Regions from separate parts of the Streptomyces sp. NPDC050610 genome, predicted to be linked through region 3. Evidence: riboswitches for the same ligand, from Rfam matches in the RefSeq annotation. Region 3 holds a riboswitch; each other region holds the start of a gene.
The links. A riboswitch is a leader RNA that binds a small molecule or an ion and turns the genes downstream of it on or off. The one in region 3 is predicted to bind thiamine pyrophosphate.
Positions count from the first base shown of each region.

Region 1: another riboswitch for thiamine pyrophosphate. It lies ahead of AB0I22_RS30300 (thiamine ABC transporter substrate-binding protein); the one in region 3 lies ahead of thiC (phosphomethylpyrimidine synthase ThiC).
Region 2: another riboswitch for thiamine pyrophosphate. It lies ahead of thiO (glycine oxidase ThiO); the one in region 3 lies ahead of thiC (phosphomethylpyrimidine synthase ThiC).

Region 1 covers NZ_JBFAIV010000030.1:86,992-93,931, reverse strand. Annotated here, with positions in the region: gene AB0I22_RS30305 (iron ABC transporter permease) at 1-852, opposite strand, end outside; gene AB0I22_RS30300 (thiamine ABC transporter substrate-binding protein) at 945-2,030, opposite strand; TPP riboswitch at 2,026-2,130, opposite strand; gene rlmN (23S rRNA (adenine(2503)-C(2))-methyltransferase RlmN) at 2,153-3,259, opposite strand; gene AB0I22_RS30290 (phosphatidate cytidylyltransferase) at 3,340-4,488, opposite strand; gene frr (ribosome recycling factor) at 4,488-5,045, opposite strand; gene pyrH (UMP kinase) at 5,228-6,007, opposite strand; gene tsf (translation elongation factor Ts) at 6,168-6,940, opposite strand, start outside.
Region 2 covers NZ_JBFAIV010000035.1:54,183-61,122, forward strand. Annotated here, with positions in the region: gene AB0I22_RS32225 (Rv2175c family DNA-binding protein) at 1-229, opposite strand, end outside; gene AB0I22_RS32230 (FAD-dependent oxidoreductase) at 626-1,855, opposite strand; TPP riboswitch at 2,021-2,133, shown strand; gene thiO (glycine oxidase ThiO) at 2,131-3,324, shown strand; gene thiS (sulfur carrier protein ThiS) at 3,321-3,545, shown strand; gene AB0I22_RS32245 (thiazole synthase) at 3,548-4,384, shown strand; gene pknB (Stk1 family PASTA domain-containing Ser/Thr kinase) at 4,612-6,555, shown strand; gene AB0I22_RS32255 (deoxyribonuclease IV) at 6,560-6,940, shown strand, end outside.
Region 3 covers NZ_JBFAIV010000001.1:415,789-422,728, reverse strand. Annotated here, with positions in the region: gene AB0I22_RS01960 (alpha/beta fold hydrolase) at 1-850, opposite strand, end outside; gene AB0I22_RS01955 (TetR/AcrR family transcriptional regulator) at 950-1,540, shown strand; gene thiC (phosphomethylpyrimidine synthase ThiC) at 1,731-3,536, opposite strand; TPP riboswitch at 3,530-3,668, opposite strand; gene AB0I22_RS01945 (YibE/F family protein) at 3,730-5,187, shown strand; gene AB0I22_RS01940 (hypothetical protein) at 5,263-5,463, shown strand; gene AB0I22_RS01935 (SPFH domain-containing protein) at 5,576-6,940, shown strand, end outside.

The DNA.
Region 1 (6,940 bases), on a different contig from region 3:
GCAGGCCAGCACCCCCGCCAGCAGCGACCACTGCCCCGCGCCGCGCGGCCGGCGCGACGTCCGCGCCGCGTCGACCAGCCGGAGCGCCGACTCCCGGCGGCGTACGGTCCGGGCGTGCACGGCGAGCAGCACGCACACCGCCAGCAACTGGACGATCGAGAGCACGGCGGCCGTCGGCAGGTTCAGGAGCTGCGCGGTCTGCTGGTAGATCTCCACCTCCAGCGTCGCGTAGCGCGGGCCGCCGAGGATCTGGATGACGCCGAAGGAGGTGAAGGTGAAGAGGAAGACCATCAGGGCCGCTGCCGCCACGGCGGGCGCGAGGGCGGGGAGCGTCACCCTGCGCCAGGCCGCGAAGCGCCCGGCGCCCAGCACCCGCGCCGCCTCCTCCTGGCGCGGGTCGAGCTGCGCCCACAGGCCGCCGACGGTCCGCACGACGACCGCGTAGTTGAAGAAGACGTGCGCCAGGAGGATGGCCCAGACCGTGGTGTCGAGGCGGACCCCCCACAGCTCGTCGAGCAGCCCGCCGCGGCCCAGCAGCGCCAGGAACGCCGAGCCCGCGACGACGGTCGGCAGGACGAAGGGGACGGTGACCACGGCGCGCAGCAGCTGCTTGCCGGGGAAGTCGAAGCGGGCGAAGACGTACGCGCCGGGGAGCGCGAGGGCGAGGGTCAGCGCGGTGGACGCGGCGGCCTGCCAGGTGGTGAACCACAGGACGTGGCCGATCTGCGGGTCGCCGAGCACCTCCCCTATCCGGCCGAACTGCCACTGCCCGCCGTCCTTCAGCCCCCGGGCGACGATCGCCACGACGGGATAGGCGAAGAAGGCGGCGAAGAACGCGAAGGGCACCGCCATCAGCGCGAGTCGCGACACGACGCCGCGCGCGGCGGCCTTGCGGTCCGCCGCGCGGCCGGGATCGGGCCCGTCCGGCGCGTTCCCCGGGGGCGCTACTTCAGGACGAGCGAGGACCACGACTTGACCCACTGCTCACGGTTCTTGGCGATCTTCTCCGGGGCCAGGGTCTCGGGGGCGGAGATCTTCGCGCCGTACTTCGTGAACACCTCGGGCAGCTTCGCGTCCGGGTTCGCCGGTTTGACGAACATCTGGAGCGGCATGTCCTCCTGGAATTCCTTGCCCACCAGGAAGTCGAGGAGCGCCTTGCCGCCCTTGGTGTTCTTCGCCCCGTTCAGCAGCCCCGCGAATTCGATCTGCCGGAAGCACGTGCCGGTCGCGACCCCGGTGGGCCCCTCCTTCGGCTGCGGCTTCGCGTCCAGCACCTCGGCGGGCGGGCTGGAGGCGTAGGAGACGACGAGCGGCTTGTCGCCCTTGGCCTTCTTGCCGGCGGCGGAGCCGGAGAACCGCTGGTTGTAGGCCTGCTCCCAGCCGTCCACGACCTCGACGCCGTTGCTCCTGAGCTGCTTCCAGTACTTCTGCCAGCCGTCCTCGCCGTACTTGGCGACGGTGCCGAGCTGGAAGGCGAGGCCGGGGGACGAGGTGGCGACGTTCTCGGTGACGAGAAGGTTCTTGTACTCCGGCTTGACCAGATCGTCGAAGGACTGCGGCGGCGCCAGTTTGTGGTCCTTGAAGTACGCGCGGTCGTAGTTGACGCAGATGTCCCCGGTGTCGACGGGGGTGGCGCGGTGCTTCGCCGCGTCGAGCTGGAGATCGCGCGGGATCCGGTCCAGCCCCTTGGCCTCGTACGGCGAGAACAGCCCGTTGTCGAGGGCGCGCGAGAGGAGGGTGTTGTCGACGCCGAAGAAGACGTCCCCCTGCGGGTGCGACTTCGAGAGGATCGCCTGGTTGACGGCCGCGCCCGCGTCGCCGCTCTTGACGACCCGTACCTTGTAGCCGGTCTTCTCGGTGAACTGGGCGAGCACGGACTTCGAGGCGTTGAACGAGTCGTGCGAGACCAGGGTGACCGTCTTGGAGTCCGACGCCTCGGACGATCCGGATCCCCCGCAGGCGGCGAGCGCGGTGACGCCGAGGGCGCTGACGACCGCGGCGCCGATGGCACGCCGGACATTGCTGTTCATGAGTGAGCTGACTCCCTACGCCGGTATGACCCGGATCAGGTCCGAGGGTCTGCGGCCAAGCCGCACTCTCAGCGCTCTGTGCGCTCCCCTGTCGGATTGTTCAATTGTGCGAAAGCACCATATCAGCGCTCGGAAGCGGCCAATTGTCCGCAGGCCCCGTCGATCTCCTGGCCCCGCGTGTCGCGCACGGTCACGGGCACGCCGTGGGCCGCGATCGCCTCGACGAACGCCTTCTCGTCCTCCGGACGCGACGCGGTCCACTTGGAACCGGGCGTCGGGTTGAGCGGAATGAGGTTGACGTGCACGCGCTTGCCCTTGAGCAGCCGCCCGAGCAGATCGCCGCGCCACGCCTGGTCGTTGATGTCGCGGATCAGCGCGTACTCGATGGAGATGCGGCGGCCGGACTTCTCCGCGTACTCCCAGGCCGCGTCGAGGACCTCGCGCACCTTCCACCGCGTGTTGACCGGCACAAGCGTGTCGCGCAGCTCGTCGTCGGGGGCGTGCAGCGAGACCGCGAGGCGGCACTTGAAGCCCTCGTCGGCGAACCGCAGCATCGCGGGGACCAGGCCGACGGTGGAGACGGTGATGCCGCGCTGCGAGAGGCCGAGCCCGTCCGGCTCGGGGTCCGTGAGCCGGCGGATCGCACCCACGACGCGCTTGTAGTTGGCGAGCGGCTCGCCCATCCCCATGAAGACGATGTTGGAGAGCCGGGCCGGACCGCCGGGCACCTCCCCGTCGCGCAGGGCGCGCATGCCGTCGACGATCTGGTGGACGATCTCGGCGGTGGACAGATTCCGGTCCAGCCCGGCCTGGCCGGTGGCGCAGAACGGGCAGTTCATTCCGCAGCCCGCCTGCGACGAGATGCACATGGTGACCCGGTCCGGATAGCGCATCAGCACGGACTCGACGAGCGTGCCGTCGTGCAGCTTCCAGAGCGTCTTGCGGGTGGTGTCGTCGTCGCACGAGATGTGCCGCAACACGCTCATCAGCTCCGGCAGCATCTCGGCCGCCAGCCTCTCGCGCGCCGCCGCGGGGATGTCGGTCCACTGCGCCGGATCGTGGGCGTACCGGGCGAAGTAGTGCTGCGACAGCTGCTTGGCACGGAACGGCTTCTCGCCGATCGCGGCCACGGCCTCGCGGCGCTCGGCGGGGCTAAGGTCGGCGAGATGCCGCGGCGGCTTCTTGGCTCCGCGCGGCGCGACGAAAGTGAGTTCTCCGGGCTTAGGCATGGTCCATCCAGTGTGGCAGACATCCGGAAAGGGGCCCGCCGCCCTGTGGACAACGGACCCCTCGACGGGAAAAGCGCAGGTCAGCCGCTGCCGACGAAGATCACCATAAGCAGCCACACCACCGGCGCGGTGGGCAGCAGGGAGTCCAGCCGGTCCATGATCCCGCCGTGCCCCGGCAGCAGCGTGCCCATGTCCTTGATGCCGAGGTCCCGCTTGATCATGGACTCGCCCAGGTCGCCGAGCGTGGCGCTGGCCGCGACCGCGCAGCCGAGCAGCAGCCCGTGCCACCAGGTCCCGTCGTCGATCAGGTACTGCATGCACAGCGCGCCCGCCACCATCGCGAAGGCGACCGCGCCGACGAGGCCCTCGCGCGTCTTGCCGGGGCTGATCCGCGGCGCGAGCTTGTTCTTGCCGAACTTCCAGCCCACCGCGTACGCGCCGGTGTCGCTGACGACCGTCAGCACGAGGAAGGTGAGCACCCGCCACGCGCCGTCGCCGGCGGCGAGCATCAGCGCCACGAACGTGGCGAGGAAGGGCACGTAGAACGCCGCGAAGATGCCCGCCGTGACATCCCGCAGATAGTCCTCGGGCGGTTCCGTCATCCGCCACACGAGCACGGCGAGCGCGGTGAAGGCCATGGCCACCCACGCGCCCTCCGGGCCGTCCAGATAGCCCGCGACGACCATGGCGGCGCCGCCGACCGCGAGCGGCACCAGCGGCGCCTTGATCGCCTTCTTCTCCGACAGGCGCGAGGTCAGCTCCCACAGCCCGACGACCACGGCGACCGCTATCACGCCGAGGAAGACGGGCTTGTAGATGAACAGGGAGGCGATGATGATCCCGCCCAGCCCCAGGCCCACCCCTATGGCCGCCCGCAGGTCACGGCCCGCGCTCTTCTTCACAGGCGCGGCGGCCGGCTCCGGCGCCGCGGGAACGGGCTCGGGCACCGCAGCGGGCTCCTGCTCCCCGTGGAACTGCTCACCACGGAACTGGTCGTCACGGAACCGTTCCTCACGGAACTGTTCATCGCGGAAGAGGGGGCCGCCGAGGTAAGCGGCCCCCTTCTCACGGTCGTCCTGATCTCCGCCTGCGTCGGGCACGATGGGCATGGGCCGAGTCTGCGCCGCGTCGCCCATGTCGTGCACGGGACCTGCCGGACGGGCCGGCCCCCGGTCGGTCGGCCCGCGGTATCCGGCGCTCGGCGGGGCCCCCCAGGAAGAGTCGTTCATCAGACCTCGAGCAGCTCGGCTTCCTTGTGCTTGAGCAACTCGTCCACCTGCGTGACGTACTTCGCAGTGGTGTCGTCGAGCTCCTTCTCCGCGCGGCGCACCTCGTCCTCGCCGGACTCCTTGTCCTTGACGAGCTTGTCGAGGGTCTCCTTGGCCTTGCGGCGGACCGAGCGGATCGAGACCTTCGAGTCCTCGGCCTTGCCCTTGGCGACCTTGATGTACTGGCGGCGCCGGTCCTCGGTCAGCTCCGGGAACGTCACCCGGATGATGCTGCCGTCGTTGCTCGGGTTGACGCCCAGATCCGAGTCGCGGATCGCCTGCTCGATGTTGCGCAGCGCCGTCTTGTCGAACGGGGTCACCACGGCCATCCGCGGCTCCGGCACCGAGAACGACGCCAGCTGGTTGATCGGGGTCAGCGCACCGTAGTAGTCCGCCACGATCTTGTTGAACATCGCCGGGTGCGCACGCCCCGTACGGATCGCCGCGAAGTCCTCCTTGGCGACCACGACGGCCTTCTCCATCTTCTCCTCGGCCTCGAGGAGGATCTCTTCGATCACCACTTGCTCCTGGTGTTATCAGTAAGCAGAGCCTCGCCCCTGCGCGCGTCTTCTCCTGCACGGTGTCCGACCGGCAGGCCGTTGTCCATCCCCGTGCCGCGCATCTCCCGCGGCGTGGGTTGCCGTCGTGGCCGCACGGTCCCGGATGGGGCCCCGTGCCGCCCGTACGGCCGTACGAGCCGTCAGGCCCGGGTACCCCGGTCGCTCACGAGCGTGCCGATCTTCTCACCCTTCACGGCGCGCGCGATGTTGCCCTCAGCGAGCAGCTCGAAGACGAGGATCGGGAGCTGGTTGTCCATGCACAGGGTGATGGCCGTGGCGTCGGCGACCTTGAGCCCGCGGGTGATGACCTCGCCGTACTCCAGGGCGTCGAACTTCACCGCGTCCGGGTTCTTCTTCGGGTCGGAGTCGTAGACCCCGTCCACGCCGTTCTTGCCCATCAGCAGGCACTCGGCGTCGATCTCCAGCGCGCGCTGGGCGGCGGTGGTGTCGGTCGAGAAGTACGGCATCCCCATGCCGGCGCCGAAGATGACGACGCGGCCCTTCTCCAAGTGCCGCACCGCGCGCAGCGGAATGTACGGCTCCGCGACCTGGCCCATGGTGATGGCGGTCTGCACGCGGGAGTCGATGCCCTCCTTCTCCAGGAAGTCCTGGAGGGCCAGGCAGTTCATGACCGTGCCGAGCATGCCCATGTAGTCGGACCGGGCCCGGTCCATGCCGCGCTGCTGAAGCTCGGCGCCGCGGAAGAAGTTGCCGCCGCCGATGACGACGGCGATCTCCGCACCGTCCCGGACGACCGCCGCGATCTCTCTGGCGATCTTGTGCACGACGTCCGGGTCGACGCCCAGTCCCCCGCCGCCGGCGAATGCCTCACCGGACAGCTTCAGCATGAACCGACGGTGTGTGCCGCCGCCGGTGCCCTTGTCGTCGGCAGCCTGCGTGGCGTCCGCGCCCTGATTCATTGGAGATCTCCTCGTGCACATACGAAGAAGGCCATTGCCGGTGGTCCCTTTCGGTTCCCTCTGCGGCAATGGCCTCCTCGTCACATCTGCGGCCGGCCGGTGGACGGTCGGCTGCGTACGACCCTAGCGGGTCGTAGGTCATTCGCTGACTTCGTCAGGCTCAGACGCCGACGCGGAAGCGGGCGAAGTGCTTGAGCGTGACGCCGGCCTCGTCCAGGATCTTCTGGACGGTCTTCTTGTTGTCCTTGGCGAACGGCTGGTCCAGCAGCACGCTCTCCTTGAAGAAGCCGGTGACGCGACCCTCGACGATGCGCTCCAGGGCGGCCTCGGGCTTGCCCTCCTCGCGGGCGGTGGCCTCGGCGACGCGACGCTCGTTCTCGACCGTCTCGGCCGGGATGTCCTCACGGGTGAGGAACTTCGGCGCGAACGCGGCGATGTGCTGCGCCACGTCCTTGGCGGTCGCGGCGGCGGCCTCGTCGGAGGCGGTGCCCTTGTCCAGCTCGACCAGGACGCCGACCTGCGGGGGCAGGTCCGGGCTGGTGCGGTGCATGTACGCGGCCACGTAGCCGTCGGAGTACTGCGCGAAGCGGTCGAGGACGATCTTCTCGCCGAGGGTGGCGTTGGCCTCGTCCACGTAGGCCTGCACGGTCTTGCCGGGCTCGATCTCGGAGGCGCGCAGCGCCTCGATGTCGGCCGGGGAGGTCTTGGCGACGTGCGCGGCGAGAGCGTCGGCGACGGCGACGAACTTGTCGCCCTTCGCGACGAAGTCCGTCTCGCACTTGAGCTCCAGCAGCACGCCGGAGGACTTGTCGTCGGCGATCAGGGAGACGACGGCACCGTTCTCGGCGCTGCGGCTCTCGCGCTTGGCGACGCCCTTCTGGCCCTTGACGCGCAGGATCTCGACGGCCTTGTCGACGCTGCCCTCGGCCTCGT
Region 2 (6,940 bases), on a different contig from region 3:
CCCGCAGGAGCGTCAAGGTGCCGGCCAGGCCCTTGACGACCTTGGCGTCGCCGATGAAGTCGGCGGGCACCTGGAGCGCCCTGTTCTCGCCACGGCGCACCGCGATCACCTGGCCTTCCTTGACCAGCTGCCGGACGCGCGTCACCTCGACGCCGAGCCGTTCGGCGATGTCGGGCAGGTTGAGCCAGGCGGGGACGAGAGCATCGATCTTTGCGTCAATCTCGGTCACGGGACAAGCCTGCCATCTAGGACTGACAGTCGGTAGCCGGGAGGCCCTGAGGCGCTCCGAGCCCGTGTCGCGCCCCGGCCGAAGCGCGCGCCGCCAGGCGCGCGTACCCGCGCGGGACACCCCTCGGAGCCCGTGTCCCGTCCCAGCGGAGCGCACCCGTGTCATGTCCTCGTCCGAGCGCCCCGGCCGTTTCGCGCCGGGCGAGCGCGCGCCGCCCGGCCACGCGCGCGTCCCCCTTGGGACAGGACACGTGCGCGTCCCCCCCCAGGACAGGCCACGCGCGCGTACCGCCCAGAAACGGACCGGCCCCCGTTTCCGCCCGGAAACGGACCGGCCCCCGCTACCGCCCGGAAACGGAGCGGCCCCGCTAGAAATGGAGCCGCCCCGCCGCCGGCCTCAGACCGTCGCCGACTTCAGCGGCACCGACGGGTCCGCGGCCTGCCGCTGGTCCAGCCGTGCGCCGCGCTCGATGAGCTTGCGGCCCTGCGCCAGGTCCCGGGGGCGGCCCACGGCGAGCAGCGCGACCAGGATGCCCTCGCGCAGCCAGCACACGGACCAGGCGGCGGTGGCGGGGTCGCCGCGCCACAGGAGTTCGTCGGCGGCGGCGTGGTGCCCCGCGTACTGCACGAACCGGCCGAACTGCTCGGACCAGAAGTAGGGCACCGGGTCGTACAGCGGCCCCTCGGCCTCGCCGTGCGCGATGTTGGCGGCGACGGTGCGCGGCCCCTGGAGCGCGTTGTCCCAGTGGTGCACCAGCAGCCGCTCGGCGTAGCGGGCGGACGGGAAGGAGGCGCAGTCGCCGACCGCGTAGACGTCCGGGAGGCTGGTGCGCAGCCGTTCGTCGGTGACCACGGACAGGTCCGCGGCCAGCTCGATGCCGGTCCCCGCCAGCCAGCCGGTGGCGGGGCGCGCGCCGATGCCGACGACCACCGCGCCGGCCGTCAGCCGGGTGCCGTCGTCCAGCAGCACGCTGCCCTCGGAGAGGGAGACGACGCGGGCGCCGGTGAGCAGTTCGGCGCCGCAGTCCGCGTACCAGCCCGCCATGTGGGCGGCGACCTCGGCGGGGAGGGCGCCCGCGAGCGGCCGGTCCGCGGCCTCCACGACGGTCACCTTGCAGCCCGCCTCGCGGGCGGCGGTCGCGAACTCCGCGCCGATCCAGCCCGCCCCGACCACCACGATGTCGTGCTGGTCGGCGAGGACCGGGCGCAGCCGCGTCGCGTCGTCCAGGGTGCGCAGCAGGTGGACGCCGGGGATGCCCTCGCTGCCGGGCAGGACGACGGGCTCGGCGCCGGTGGCGATGACGAGCCGGTCGTAGGGCTCGGGGCCGTCGGCGGTGTCCAGGACGCGCTCTTCGGGCCGCAGCCCGGTGACCTCGCGGCCGAGCCGCAGGTCGATGCCGAGGGAGTCGAAGTCCACCTCGAAGGCGGAGCCCTCGGACTTGCCGAGCAGCACGGCCTTGGAGAGCGGCGGTCGGTCGTAGGGCGGATGGGGCTCCGCGCCGAGCAGCGAGATCGCGCCGGTCCAGCCCTGTTCGCGGAGGGCGACGGCGGTCTGTACCCCGGCCACGCCCGCGCCGACGATCACGACGCGACGCCGGTCACTGGTGGTATTCGTCTGATCGCTCACCAGCTCACTGTATGGCGGCGGGCACGCTGTGCCGGAGCGTCGCGCAGAGAGATCTCCACCACAACCGGGGCCCGCGGCGGCCCGGTTGCGCGCCCGGCGGAGCCCCGGCCCGTATCGGACACTCCCCTTTCGGCCGATTCGGGGCGCGTACTAGGGTGACTTGGGTAGAGCACTCGCGGGAGCCCGGGCGGACCGGGCTGAGAGGGAGGCTGGACGGCCTCCGACCGTACGAACCTGATCCGGGTCATGCCGGCGAAGGGAGGGGCTGGACGCCCATGCACGCGTCTTCTTCGAAGCCACCGGGACGGGAATCGGCCTCCTGTGACGTCCTCGTCATCGGCGGCGGCATCATCGGCCTGGTCACCGCCTGGCGGTCGGCCCAGCGCGGGCTGCGCACCGCCGTCGCGGACCCCGCGCCCGGCGGGGGCGCCGCCCAGGTCGCGGCCGGGATGCTGGCCGCCGTCACCGAACTGCACTACGGCGAGCAGGACCTGCTCGCCATCAACCTGGCCTCCGCCCGCCGCTACCCGGCGTTCGCGGCCGAGCTGACCGAGGCGAGCGGCCAGGGGATCGGCTACCGCGCCTGCGGCACGCTCGCCGTCGCCCTCGACGCCGACGACCGCGCCCACCTGCGTGAACTCCACGAGTTCCAGCAGCGCTCGGGGCTCGACTCGCAGTGGCTGTCGGGGCGCGAGTGCCGCCGCCTGGAGCCGATGCTCGCGCCGGGCGTGCGCGGCGGCGTGCGGGTCGACGGCGACCACCAGACCGACCCGCGGCGCCTCGCCCGCGCCCTGCTGACGGCCTGCGAGCGCGCGGGCGTCGTCTTCCACCGGGCCGAGGCACGGCGTCTGACGGTCGAGGCGGACCGGGCGACCGGGGCCGAGCTGGCCGACGGCGTCCGGGTCGCCGCCGCCCAGACGGTGCTGGCGGCGGGCAGCCACAGCGCGCGGCTCGCGGGCGTGCCCGAGCACGTGGTGCCGCCGGTCCGCCCGGTCAAGGGCCAGGTCCTGCGGCTGCGCGTGCCCGGCCCGTACGCGCCGTTCCTCTCCCGGACCGTACGGGCCGTGGTGCGCGGCGGCCCCGTCTACCTGGTGCCGCGCGAGAACGGCGAGCTGGTCCTGGGCGCGACCAGCGAGGAGCTGGGCTGGGACACCACCGTCACCGCGGGCGGCGTGTACGAGCTGCTGCGCGACGCCCATGAGCTGGTGCCCGGCATCACGGAGCTGCCGCTCGTCGAGACCCTCGCCGGGCTGCGCCCCGCCTCCCCCGACAACGCGCCGCTGCTCGGCCCGACCGCCCTGCCCGGTCTCCACACGGCCACCGGCCACCACCGCAACGGCGTCCTGCTGACCCCGTTCACCGGCGATGTGATGGCCGAGGTGCTGACCGGCGGCGCGCTCCCGGCGGCGGCCCTGCCCTTCTCCCCGCAGCGTTTCCAGGCCCCCGCACCTCAGGAGCAGCCCGTATGACGCCCTCTCCGCCCGCCTCCGTCCGGCTCTCCCTCAACGGCGAGCCCCGCGAGATCCCCGCCGGTCTGACCCTGGACCGGCTGGTTGCCACGCTCACCACCGCGCACAGCGGCGTCGCCGCCGCCGTCAACGAGGCCGTCGTGCCGCGCGGCCAGTGGCCGGCCACCGCGCTCGGCGACGGCGACCGCGTCGAGGTCCTCACCGCGGTCCAGGGAGGCTGACCATGACCAACACCGCGTTCCTTCCGGGGGCCCCGGAAACGGAAGCGGCCGAGGACCCGCTGACCATCGGCGGCGCCGTCTTCGGCTCCCGGCTGATCATGGGTACGGGCGGCGCGCCCAGTCTGGACGTGCTGGAGCGCTCCCTGCTCGCCTCGGGCACCGAGCTGACCACGGTGGCGATGCGCCGCCTGGACGCGACCGTGCGGGGTTCGGTGCTGTCGGTGCTCGCCCGGCACGGCATCCGGGTGCTGCCGAACACCGCGGGCTGCTTCACCGCCGGGGAGGCCGTCCTCACCGCGCGGCTGGCCCGCGAGGCGCTCGGCACGGACTGGGTCAAGCTCGAAGTGGTGGCCGACGAGCGCACTCTCCTGCCCGATCCGATCGAGCTGCTGGACGCCGCCGAGACCCTCGTCGACGACGGTTTCACCGTGCTGCCGTACACGAATGACGACCCCGTACTCGCCCGCAAGCTGGAGGACGCGGGGTGTGCCGCGATCATGCCGCTGGGCTCGCCCATCGGCTCCGGCCTGGGCATCCGCAACCCGCACAACTTCCAGCTGATCACCGAGCGCGCGGGCGTCCCGGTGATCCTGGACGCGGGCGCGGGCACGGCCTCCGACGCCGCGCTCGCCATGGAGCTGGGCTGCGCCGCGGTGATGCTCGCCTCGGCGGTGACCCGCGCGCAGGAGCCGGCGCTGATGGCGGCGGCCATGCGGCACGCGGTGGAGGCGGGCCGGCTGGCGTACCGCGCGGGCCGCATCCCGCGCCGGCACTTCGCGCGGGCGTCCTCGGCGATGGAGGGGCTGGCGGAGCTGGACCCGGAGCGGCCGGCGTTCTGACCGGGCCCCGCCTGAACTGGCGTTCCGACCGGCCGTTCCGACCGGACCGCCTGACCGGCCGTTCCGACCGCGCGTTCCGACCGGGCCTGAGCGGGCACGTCCCCGTGTCCGACCAGGCGCGTTCCCGCGTCCGTACGCGTCGGCCGCTGTCACCGTTCGGCTTCAGTACGGCCGCGGCGGGCGCGCGGCGTCGGAGCTGTCGGTGACTGCTCGTAGACTCGTCTGCCGTGGATACGACCCTTCAGGACCCCCTCGTCGGGCAGCTGCTCGACGGCCGCTACCGAGTCGAGGCGCGCATCGCCGTCGGTGGCATGGCCACGGTCTACCGGGCCGTCGACACGCGGCTCGACCGCGTGCTCGCGCTCAAGGTGATGCACCCGGCGCTCGCCGCGGACGGCGCCTTCGTCGACCGGTTCATCCGGGAGGCGAAGTCGGTGGCGAGGCTCGCGCACCCCAATGTGGTGGGCGTCTTCGACCAGGGCACCGACGGCACGTACGTCTATCTCGCGATGGAGTACGTGGCCGGGTGCACGCTGCGCGACGTGCTGCGCGAGCGCGGCGCGCTCCAGCCGCGCGCCGCCCTCGACATCCTGGAGCCGATCCTCGCCGCGCTGGGCGCCGCCCACCGGGCGTCCTTCGTACACCGCGACATGAAGCCCGAGAACGTGCTGATCGGCGACGACGGCCGGGTCAAGGTCGCCGACTTCGGGCTCGTACGGGCCGTGGACAACAACACCACCGCCTCGACGGGGTCCGTGCTCGGCACCGTGTCGTACCTCGCCCCCGAGCAGATCGAGCACGGCACCGCCGACACCCCGGCGGACGTGTACGCCTGCGGGGTGGTGCTCTACGAGATGCTGACCGGCGCCAAGCCGCACACCGGCGGCACCCCGGCGCAGGTCCTCTACCAGCACCTCCACGAGGACATCGCGCCGCCGTCCGCGGCAGTGCCGGGACTGCCCGCCGTACTGGACGACCTGGTGGCCGCCGCCACCGCCCGCGACCCGGAGTCGCGCCCCGCCGACGCGGTGGAGCTGCTCGGCCTGGCCCGTACGGCGCGCGCCGGGATGAGCGACGCGGAGCTGGACGCGGTGCCGCCGCGGGCGCAGACGGCCGAGCACGACGGCTCCGAGGACCGTACGAGCGTGCTCCCGCGCTCCATCGAGGCGCGGGCGGCACGGGCGGCGGACGACGCCTCGTACGACCGCACCACCCGGCTGGAACGGCCGTCCGCCCCGGCGGCCGGAGCCAGGGTCCCCGCCCCGGCGGCGGCGTCCGGCCGTCGCGGGCCGCGCCGCTCGGTGCTGGCGCTGCTCGGAGCGGTGCTGGTGATCCTGTTGGGCACGGGCGTCTGGTACATCAATTCCGGCCAGTTCTCCAAGGTCCCGGCCGTCCTGGATCTCACCCGGGCGCAGGCGGAGCAGAAGCTGCACGAGTCCGGGCTGAAGTCGAAGGCCCGGCAGGACTTCAGCGATGTGGTGGAGCGCGGCCATGTCATCGGCACCGACCCCAAGCCGGGCGACCGCATCCGCAGCACCGGCACGGTGACCCTGACCGTCTCGCGGGGGCCGGAGCGGACCAAGGTGCCCAACGTCTCGGGCATCCCCCTCGACCAGGCCAAGAAGCAGATCGCGGACGCGGGGCTGACGCTCGGCAAGGTCCGCCAGGAGTTCAGCGACGAGACGGCCCAGGGCTCGGTGCTCGCCACCGAACCGGGGCCGGGCAGCGAGCGCAGGCCCGACACGGCCGTGGCGGTCACCGTCAGCAAGGGGAAGAAGATCGACATCCCCGAGGTGACGGGCGACTCGGTCGAGGACGCGACCAAGGAGCTGAACGAGAAGGGCTTCAAGGTGAAGGTCGCCGACGAACAGGTCTTCTCCGAAGAGGACAAGGGCGACGTCGCCCAGCAGTCCCCGGCCGAGGACAGCCCGGCGGCGAAGGGCGATACCGTGACCCTCACGGTCTCCAAGGGCCAGGAGATGGTCGAGGTCCCGGACGTCACCGGCGACAAGACCGACGACGCCAAGAAGAAGCTGACCGCCCTGGGCTTCGAGGTCGAGGTGAAGAAGCCGTTCTTCTTCCCGAAGGACACCGTGGACAAGCAGTCGGTCGACGGCGGCGACGAGGCCCCCAAGGGCAGCAAGATCACTATTACGCTCAAGGGACTCTGAACTCATGCGCAACCCCGTCGGCGGCCACATCCCCGTGGCCGGCGGACTCGCGAGGACCGGCCTGCCGTACGCCGCGGAGATGGCCGCCGAGGCCGTGCAGGTCTTCGTCGCCAACCCGCGCGGCTGGGCGACGCCGCCGGGCGACCCGAAGCAGGACGAGGCGTTCCGCGCCGGCTGCGCCGAGCGGTCCCTGCCCGTGTACGTCCACGCGCCCTACCTGATCAATTTCGGCTCCCACACCGAGGCGACGGCCGAGCGGTCCGTCGATTCGCTGCGCCACTCGCTGCGGCGGGGCCGGGACATCGGGGCGCGGGGCGTCGTGGTCCACACGGGCGCGGCGACGGGCGGCCGGCCCCGGAGCGAGGCGCTGGCGCAGGTCCGCGAG
Region 3 (6,940 bases):
CGTGGTCGGCGCGCAGCAGTCGTGCGATCTCGGCGCGGTCGCCGGGGAAGGCTTCGGCCACGGCCGAGGCCAGGTCGTAGATGCCGTCGAAGGCGATGACGGCGGCGATGCGGTGCTCGAAGGCGGCGGCGCGCGGCCCGAGCATCCCGCCCATGCTGTTGCCGAACAGCGCGATACGGTCCGGGTCCACCTCGGGGCGGGTGAGGGCGTAGTCGATGACCGGGCCGACGACCGCTTCCCAGTCGGGGCGGAACACCATGCCGTGGTGGTGGCGGGTGCCCGGCTGCCCCGGCCCGTCGAAGGTCAGGACGTTGTAGCCGCGCTCGACGGCCGCGGCGCCGCCGCCGAAGTGCATCTCCTCGGCCGTGCCGTCGAACCCGTTGAACATGAGCACGGTCGGCCGGACGGCGCCCGAGTCGTCGGGCCGGTAGAAGTATCCGGGCAGGACGGTGTCCTCGTACGGGATCTCGACCAGCTCGATGGGCGGGGTGAACAGGGCGGCGGCCTCGCGGAAGCAGGCGACCGACGCGTCGTAGGCCCGCAGGATGCGGGGGTCGTCGGGGTTGCCGTGCAGGAAGAACTCGGCGCTGCGGTAGTAGTTCGAGGCCCGCAGGAAGGCATCGCGGGCGCTGACCCGGTGCCCGCCGTCCTTCGCCTTGCGGGCGACCTCCGCCACGCGCTCTCCCATGGCGAACCACTCGTCGTGCCAGCTGTCGTAGTCACCGGGGGTGATGCGCTCGGCGACGACCGCTGCCTCGCCGAAGTCGCCGCCCCCGTAGGCGCTGTGCCCGAAAACGCGCAGCGTCTCGAACCAGAACTGGCTGTTCTCCGGGAAGAAGACGGGCTTCATGGCCCCTCCTAAAAGTTGGTGGCGACTGCGTTAACCACGACGTTAGACCCATGGCGAGCACAAACGCAAGCGCTGACTGCGTTTGGCTAGAATGGGGCCATGAAGGAAGAGCAAGAGCGGGCCCGCCGCCCCGGCGGCCGCAGCGCCCGCGTCCGCACGGCGGTGCACCAGGCCGTCATGTCGCTGGTCAGCGAACGCGGATACGGCGGCTTCACCGTCGGCGAGGTCGCGGCCCGCGCCGGCGTCGCCGACACCAGCGTCTACCGCCGCTGGGGCAACCTCGAAGCCCTGACCACGGACGTGGCGATCTCCTGGCTGACCACCCAGTCACCGATCCCCGACACGGGCAGCCTCAGAGGCGACCTGCACGCCTACGCGTCCCACGTGGCCCGCGACATCACCGGCCCCGACGGCCTGGCGGTGCTCCGCCTGGTCGTGTCCCTCTCCGCGGCCGGCCAGGACGGCGAGCAGGCGCGCAACAACCTCCTCCTGGAGCGCCAGCGCCAGATGGACGCCATGCTCGACCGGGCCCACGCCCGCGGCGAACCCGCGCCGCGGTCCATGGAGGTGGTCGACCACATCCTGGCCCCGATGTACGTCCGCGTCCTCTTCGGCCTCACCGACCTCAGCCCCGACTACGTCGACGACCTGGTCGACCACCTGCTCCTCCGGCTGCCGAAGGGGACGTGAGACTGGGCGGCCGTGAAGCCGTGGCCAGGCGGGGCAGACGTCCTCGGCACGTAGGCACGTAGGCACGTAGGCACGTAGGCACGTAGGCACGTCATGCCGAAGGGCCCGAAGTCGCAAGGGCGAGTTGCGGCTTCGGGCCCGGTTCGTACGGTCGTACCGCCTCCGGCGCTTCGGTGGGCGGGGCGGCGCGTCAGTCCGCGATCGGCAGATACACGCGGTTGCCCGCCGCCGCGAACTCCCTGGACTTCTCCGCCATTCCGGCCTCGGCGTCAGCCTCGGCCTCGGAGTCGATCGACAGGTCCCCGCCGTGTTCACGGCGGATGTCCTGGGAGATCTTCATCGAGCAGAACTTCGGGCCGCACATGGAGCAGAAGTGCGCGGTCTTCGCCGGCTCGGCCGGGAGGGTCTGGTCGTGGAACTCCCGCGCCGTGTCCGGGTCGAGGGCCAGGTTGAACTGGTCCTCCCAGCGGAACTCGAACCGGGCGTCGGAGAGCGCGTCGTCCCATTCCTGGGCGCCGGGGTGCCCCTTGGCCAGGTCCGCCGCGTGGGCGGCGATCTTGTACGTGATCACGCCGGTCTTGACGTCGTCCCGGTCCGGCAGCCCGAGGTGCTCCTTGGGGGTCACGTAGCAGAGCATCGCCGTGCCCCACCAGGCGATCATCGCCGCGCCGATGCCCGAGGTGATGTGGTCGTAGGCGGGGGCGACGTCCGTGGTCAGCGGGCCGAGCGTGTAGAACGGGGCCTCCTCGCAGATCTCCTGCTGGAGGTCGATGTTCTCCTTGATCTTGTGCATCGGGACGTGCCCCGGGCCCTCGATCATGGTCTGTACGCCGTGCCGCTTGGCGATGGAGTTCAGCTCGCCGAGCGTACGCAACTCCGCGAACTGCGCCTCGTCGTTGGCGTCCGCGATACAGCCGGGGCGCAGCCCGTCCCCGAGCGAGTACGTGACGTCGTACGAGGCGAGGATCGAGCACAGCTCCTCGAAGTTCTCGTAGAGGAACGACTCCTTGTGGTGGGCCAGGCACCACGCGGCCATGATCGAACCGCCGCGCGAGACGATGCCGGTCTTGCGGCGCGCGGTCAGCGGCACGTACCGCAGGAGTACGCCCGCGTGGACCGTCATGTAGTCCACGCCCTGCTCGGCCTGTTCGACGACCGTGTCCTTGTAGATCTCCCAGGTCAGCTCCTCGGCCTTGCCGTCGACCTTCTCCAGCGCCTGGTAGAGCGGCACGGTGCCGATCGGCACGGGCGAGTTGCGCAGCACCCACTCGCGCGTGGTGTGGATGTTGCGGCCGGTGGAGAGGTCCATGACCGTGTCGGCGCCCCAGCGGGTCGCCCAGGTCATCTTCTCGACCTCCTCCTCGATGGAGGAGGTGACAGCGGAGTTGCCGATGTTGGCGTTGACCTTCACCAGGAACTTCTTGCCGATGATCATCGGCTCGATCTCCGGGTGGTTCACATTGGCCGGCAGTACGGCCCGGCCCGCCGCGATCTCCTCCCGTACGGTCTCGGGGGCCACGTTCTCGCGGATCGCGACGTACTCCATCTCGGCCGTGATCTCGCCGCGCCTGGCGTACGCGAGCTGTGTGACGGCCCGTCCGCCGTGGCCCCGGCGGGGCTGGCGCGGGCGGCCCGGGAAGACCGCGTCGAGGTTCTTGAGGCCGCCGCGCGGGGTGGTGTGCTTGAGGCCGTCGTCCTCCGGGCGCAGCGGGCGCCCGGCGTACTCCTCGGTGTCGCCGCGGCCGATGATCCAGTTCTCCCGGACCGGCGCGAGGCCGCGCCGGACGTCCGTCTCGACGGCCGGGTCGGTGTACGGGCCGGACGTGTCGTACAGCCGCACGTCCCGGCCGTTGGTGAGGTGCACCCGGCGGACCGGGACCCGCAGGTCCGGCCGCGTTCCGGTCACGTGGTCCTTGTGCCAGCCGAGCTCCGCGGAGCCATTGGCCGCCGCTGTGCCGCTGGTTTCGGGCGTGCGTGCATCCTGCTGCGAGGTCATAAGACCCAACTCCCTACGCCGGCATTACCCGGTAACAGGTTCGGCGGTCGACGCAGCGGCTTCCGTACGTACGTCCCGTACGGAGATCAGCGCCCTCTCAGCCCGGTGCTCCGAGCTCCCGCGATTGCAAAGGTGTCACTACGCTAACGGTTCGCCGCCCCCGGCGGCCAGGGGGCCTTGCGATGATCGGGCCGTGACTCGCACCCAGCCCGGTCCTCCCGCGCACGAGCAGGACCCCGCACACGAGCAGGACCCCGCGCACCAGACGGCCCGCGCGCCGCGGCTAGCCCATGGCCACTCGCACGCGCACAGCCACGGGCCCGCCGCCCCCGTCTCCCGTCAGCTGCGCAAGGTCATCGCGGCCGTGCTCATCCCGTTCGCCGTCGCCGTGGTGGCCGGGCTCGTGGTGCTGTGGCCCGGAGGGGCGCCGCCGCATCAGCACAGCGGGCTGGGGTTCGACCAGCAGACGGAATCGGGCCGGGTGGTGAAGGTCGAGGAGGTGAGCTGCGCGGCCGTGGGGGCGCAGCCGCAGGCCCCCTCGTCCGGCGGCGGAGGCGGACAAAACGGAGGGCAGGGCTCCGGAAGCGGTCAGCAACCTCCGAACGATGCGACCGGAGCCGGAGCCGGAGCCGGAGCCGGCAAAGAGTGCGAGAAAGCCACCCTGGAAGTCACCTCCGGCAAGGACAAGGGCCGGTCCTTCACCGAGATCGTCCAGCCGAGCGCCTCGCGCCGCTACTCGGTGGGTCAGAAGGTCGTCCTCGCGTACGCGCCGAAGGCCCCGAAGGACCTCCAGTACTCCGTCACCGACGTGGACCGCACACTGCCGATGGCGCTGCTCGGCGCGGTCTTCGCGATCGCCGTCGTGGTCGTCGGACGGCTGCGCGGCCTCTTCGCGCTCGTAGCGCTGGCCATCAGCTTCGGGGTGCTGACGCTGTTCATCCTGCCCGCGATCCTGCAAGGGTCGAACCCGCTGCTCGTCGCGGTGGTGGGCGGCAGCGCGATCATGCTGATCGCGCTCTATATGTGCCACGGCCTGACGGCCCGTACGTCCGTGGCGGTGCTCGGCACCCTGCTGTCCCTGATGGTCATCGGGCTGCTCGGCTCGGTGTTCATCGGCTGGGCGCACCTGACGGGCAACACCGACGACCAGACGGGCCTGGTACACGGCCTGTATCCGCACATCGAGATCCGCGGACTGCTGCTGGCCGGGGTCATCATCGGCTCGCTGGGCGTGCTGGACGATGTGACGGTGACCCAGACGTCCGCGGTGTGGGAGCTGAAGGAAGCCGACCCGCAGGCGAGTTGGCGCAAGCTGTACGGGGCCGGGATGCGCATCGGCCGGGACCACATCGCGTCCGTCGTCAACACGCTGGTACTGGCGTACGCGGGTGCTTCGCTGCCGTTGCTGCTGCTGTTCTCGATCGCGGACAGCGGGGTGGGGGCGGTCGCGACCAGCGAGATCGTCTCGGAGGAGATCGTACGGACCCTGGTCGGCTCCATCGGGCTGGTGGCCTCGGTTCCGGTGACCACGGCGCTGGCAGCGCTCGTTGTCAGTGCCGACCGGCACAATACGAGTACTGGGGTGAGGGCCGGGACGAAGACCGGGGGGAGGTCCGCGGCGAGGGGCGGCAGGCGACGCCGCGCCAAGTGACCGGAGGGGTCGCGCACAGCAGGGGGACCGGGGGAGCGGCCGTGGCCGCCGTACCCGGCGATCGGGGAGCTGCCGGTGATCGGTGAGCGGGGCAGGGTGACGGGGACGGTCGGGCCGGGGCTGGTCGGCGAGGTGATGGTGCGGGTGCGCGGCGGCGCCGAGGCGTTCCTCGCGTACGCGGTGGAGCCGGGCGAGCGGCTGGAGCGGGGCACGGTGGTGCTGGTCGTGGAGTATCAACCGCCGCGCACGGTCTACGTCATGGCCGCCTATGGGTGATGTATCAAAAGCGCACCAAGGATGCGCCTGTGCCTTCACCGAAGTCCTGGGCGGGAGCAGACTTTTTTGAACGCGGACCCCTTCTGGGGCCCGGCAGAGGGGGCGTGAGCACATGCTGTTCGGCATCGTGGCGGGGATCGTCGTCGTCGCATTCGTCGTTCTTATCGGTCTCTTCAAACTCATGTGGCGGGTCGCCGAGCCGAACGAGGCGCTCGTCATCTCCGGCTCCAAACACCGCACCGAGGGCCTTGAGGAGGGCATGGGCTTCCGGATCGTCACCGGGCGCGGGACGCTGGTGATGCCGGGTGTCCAGGTGGTGCGGAAGCTGTCGCTCGACCTCAACGAGGCCGAGCTGAACGTGGATTGCGTGACCCAGCAGGGCATTCCGCTGCGCGTGCACGGCGTGGTGATCTTCAAGGTGGGCGACGACTTCGTGTCGATCGCGAACGCGGCGCGCCGCTTCCTGGACCAGCAGAAGTTCATGGGCGAGCGGGTGCACAACGTCTTCGCCGGCCATCTCCGGTCGATCGTCGGCGGGTTGACGGTCGAGAACATGATCCGGGACCGGGAGCGGCTGACGGGCGAGACGCGGGCCGCTTCGGGGACCGAGATGGAGAAGCTCGGTCTGATCATCGACTCGTTGCAGATCCACGAGATCCAGGACCCGACCGGTTACATCAAGAATCTCTCCGCGCCGCACGCGGCGGCCGTGCACCGGGACGCGCGGATCGCCCAGGCCGAGGCGGACCGGCTGGCCACCGAGGCCGAGCAGCAGGCGTCGGCCCGGATGGCGCAGGCGACCCGCGACAGCGAGATCCTCCAGGCCGGCTATCAGGCCGAGCGGGACAGCGCGGGCGCCAAGGCCCGGCAGGCGGGCCCGCTGGCGGAGGCCGCCGCTCAGCAGGAGGTCGTGGTCCAGGAGACCCGGGTGGCGGAGCTGGAGGCGCAGCGCCGCGAGCAGATGCTCCAGGCGGATGTGCGCAAGCCGGCGGACGCCTCCGCGTACGAGAAGCGGACGCTGGCCGAGGCGGAGCGGGACGCCCGTATCTCGGGGGCCGAGGCGAAGGCGCGGGAGACGGAGCTGGCGGCGGTGGCCGAGGCGAACCGGGTCAAGACGGCGGCGGTGGCGGAGGCCGAGGCGACGAAGGCGCGCGGCACCGCCACGGCGGCGGCGACCCGGGCGACCGGTGAGGCCGAGGCCGCTGCGGCGCAGGCCAAGGGGCTTGCGGCGGCCGAGTCGGCGCGGGCGCGGGGCCTGGCCGAGGCGGAGGCCATCAAGGCGCGGGCGGCCGCGCTCGCGGAGAACCAGGAGGCGGTCGTCGCGCAGCAACTCGCCGAGAAGTGGCCCGAGATCGTCCAGGCGGGCGCCGGGGCGTTCGGGAGCGTCGATCACATGGTGCTGCTCAACGGCGCGGACGGGATGTCCGACATGTTCGCGAAGGCGCTCACCATGGGCGGTACGGGCCTGGGGCTGGCC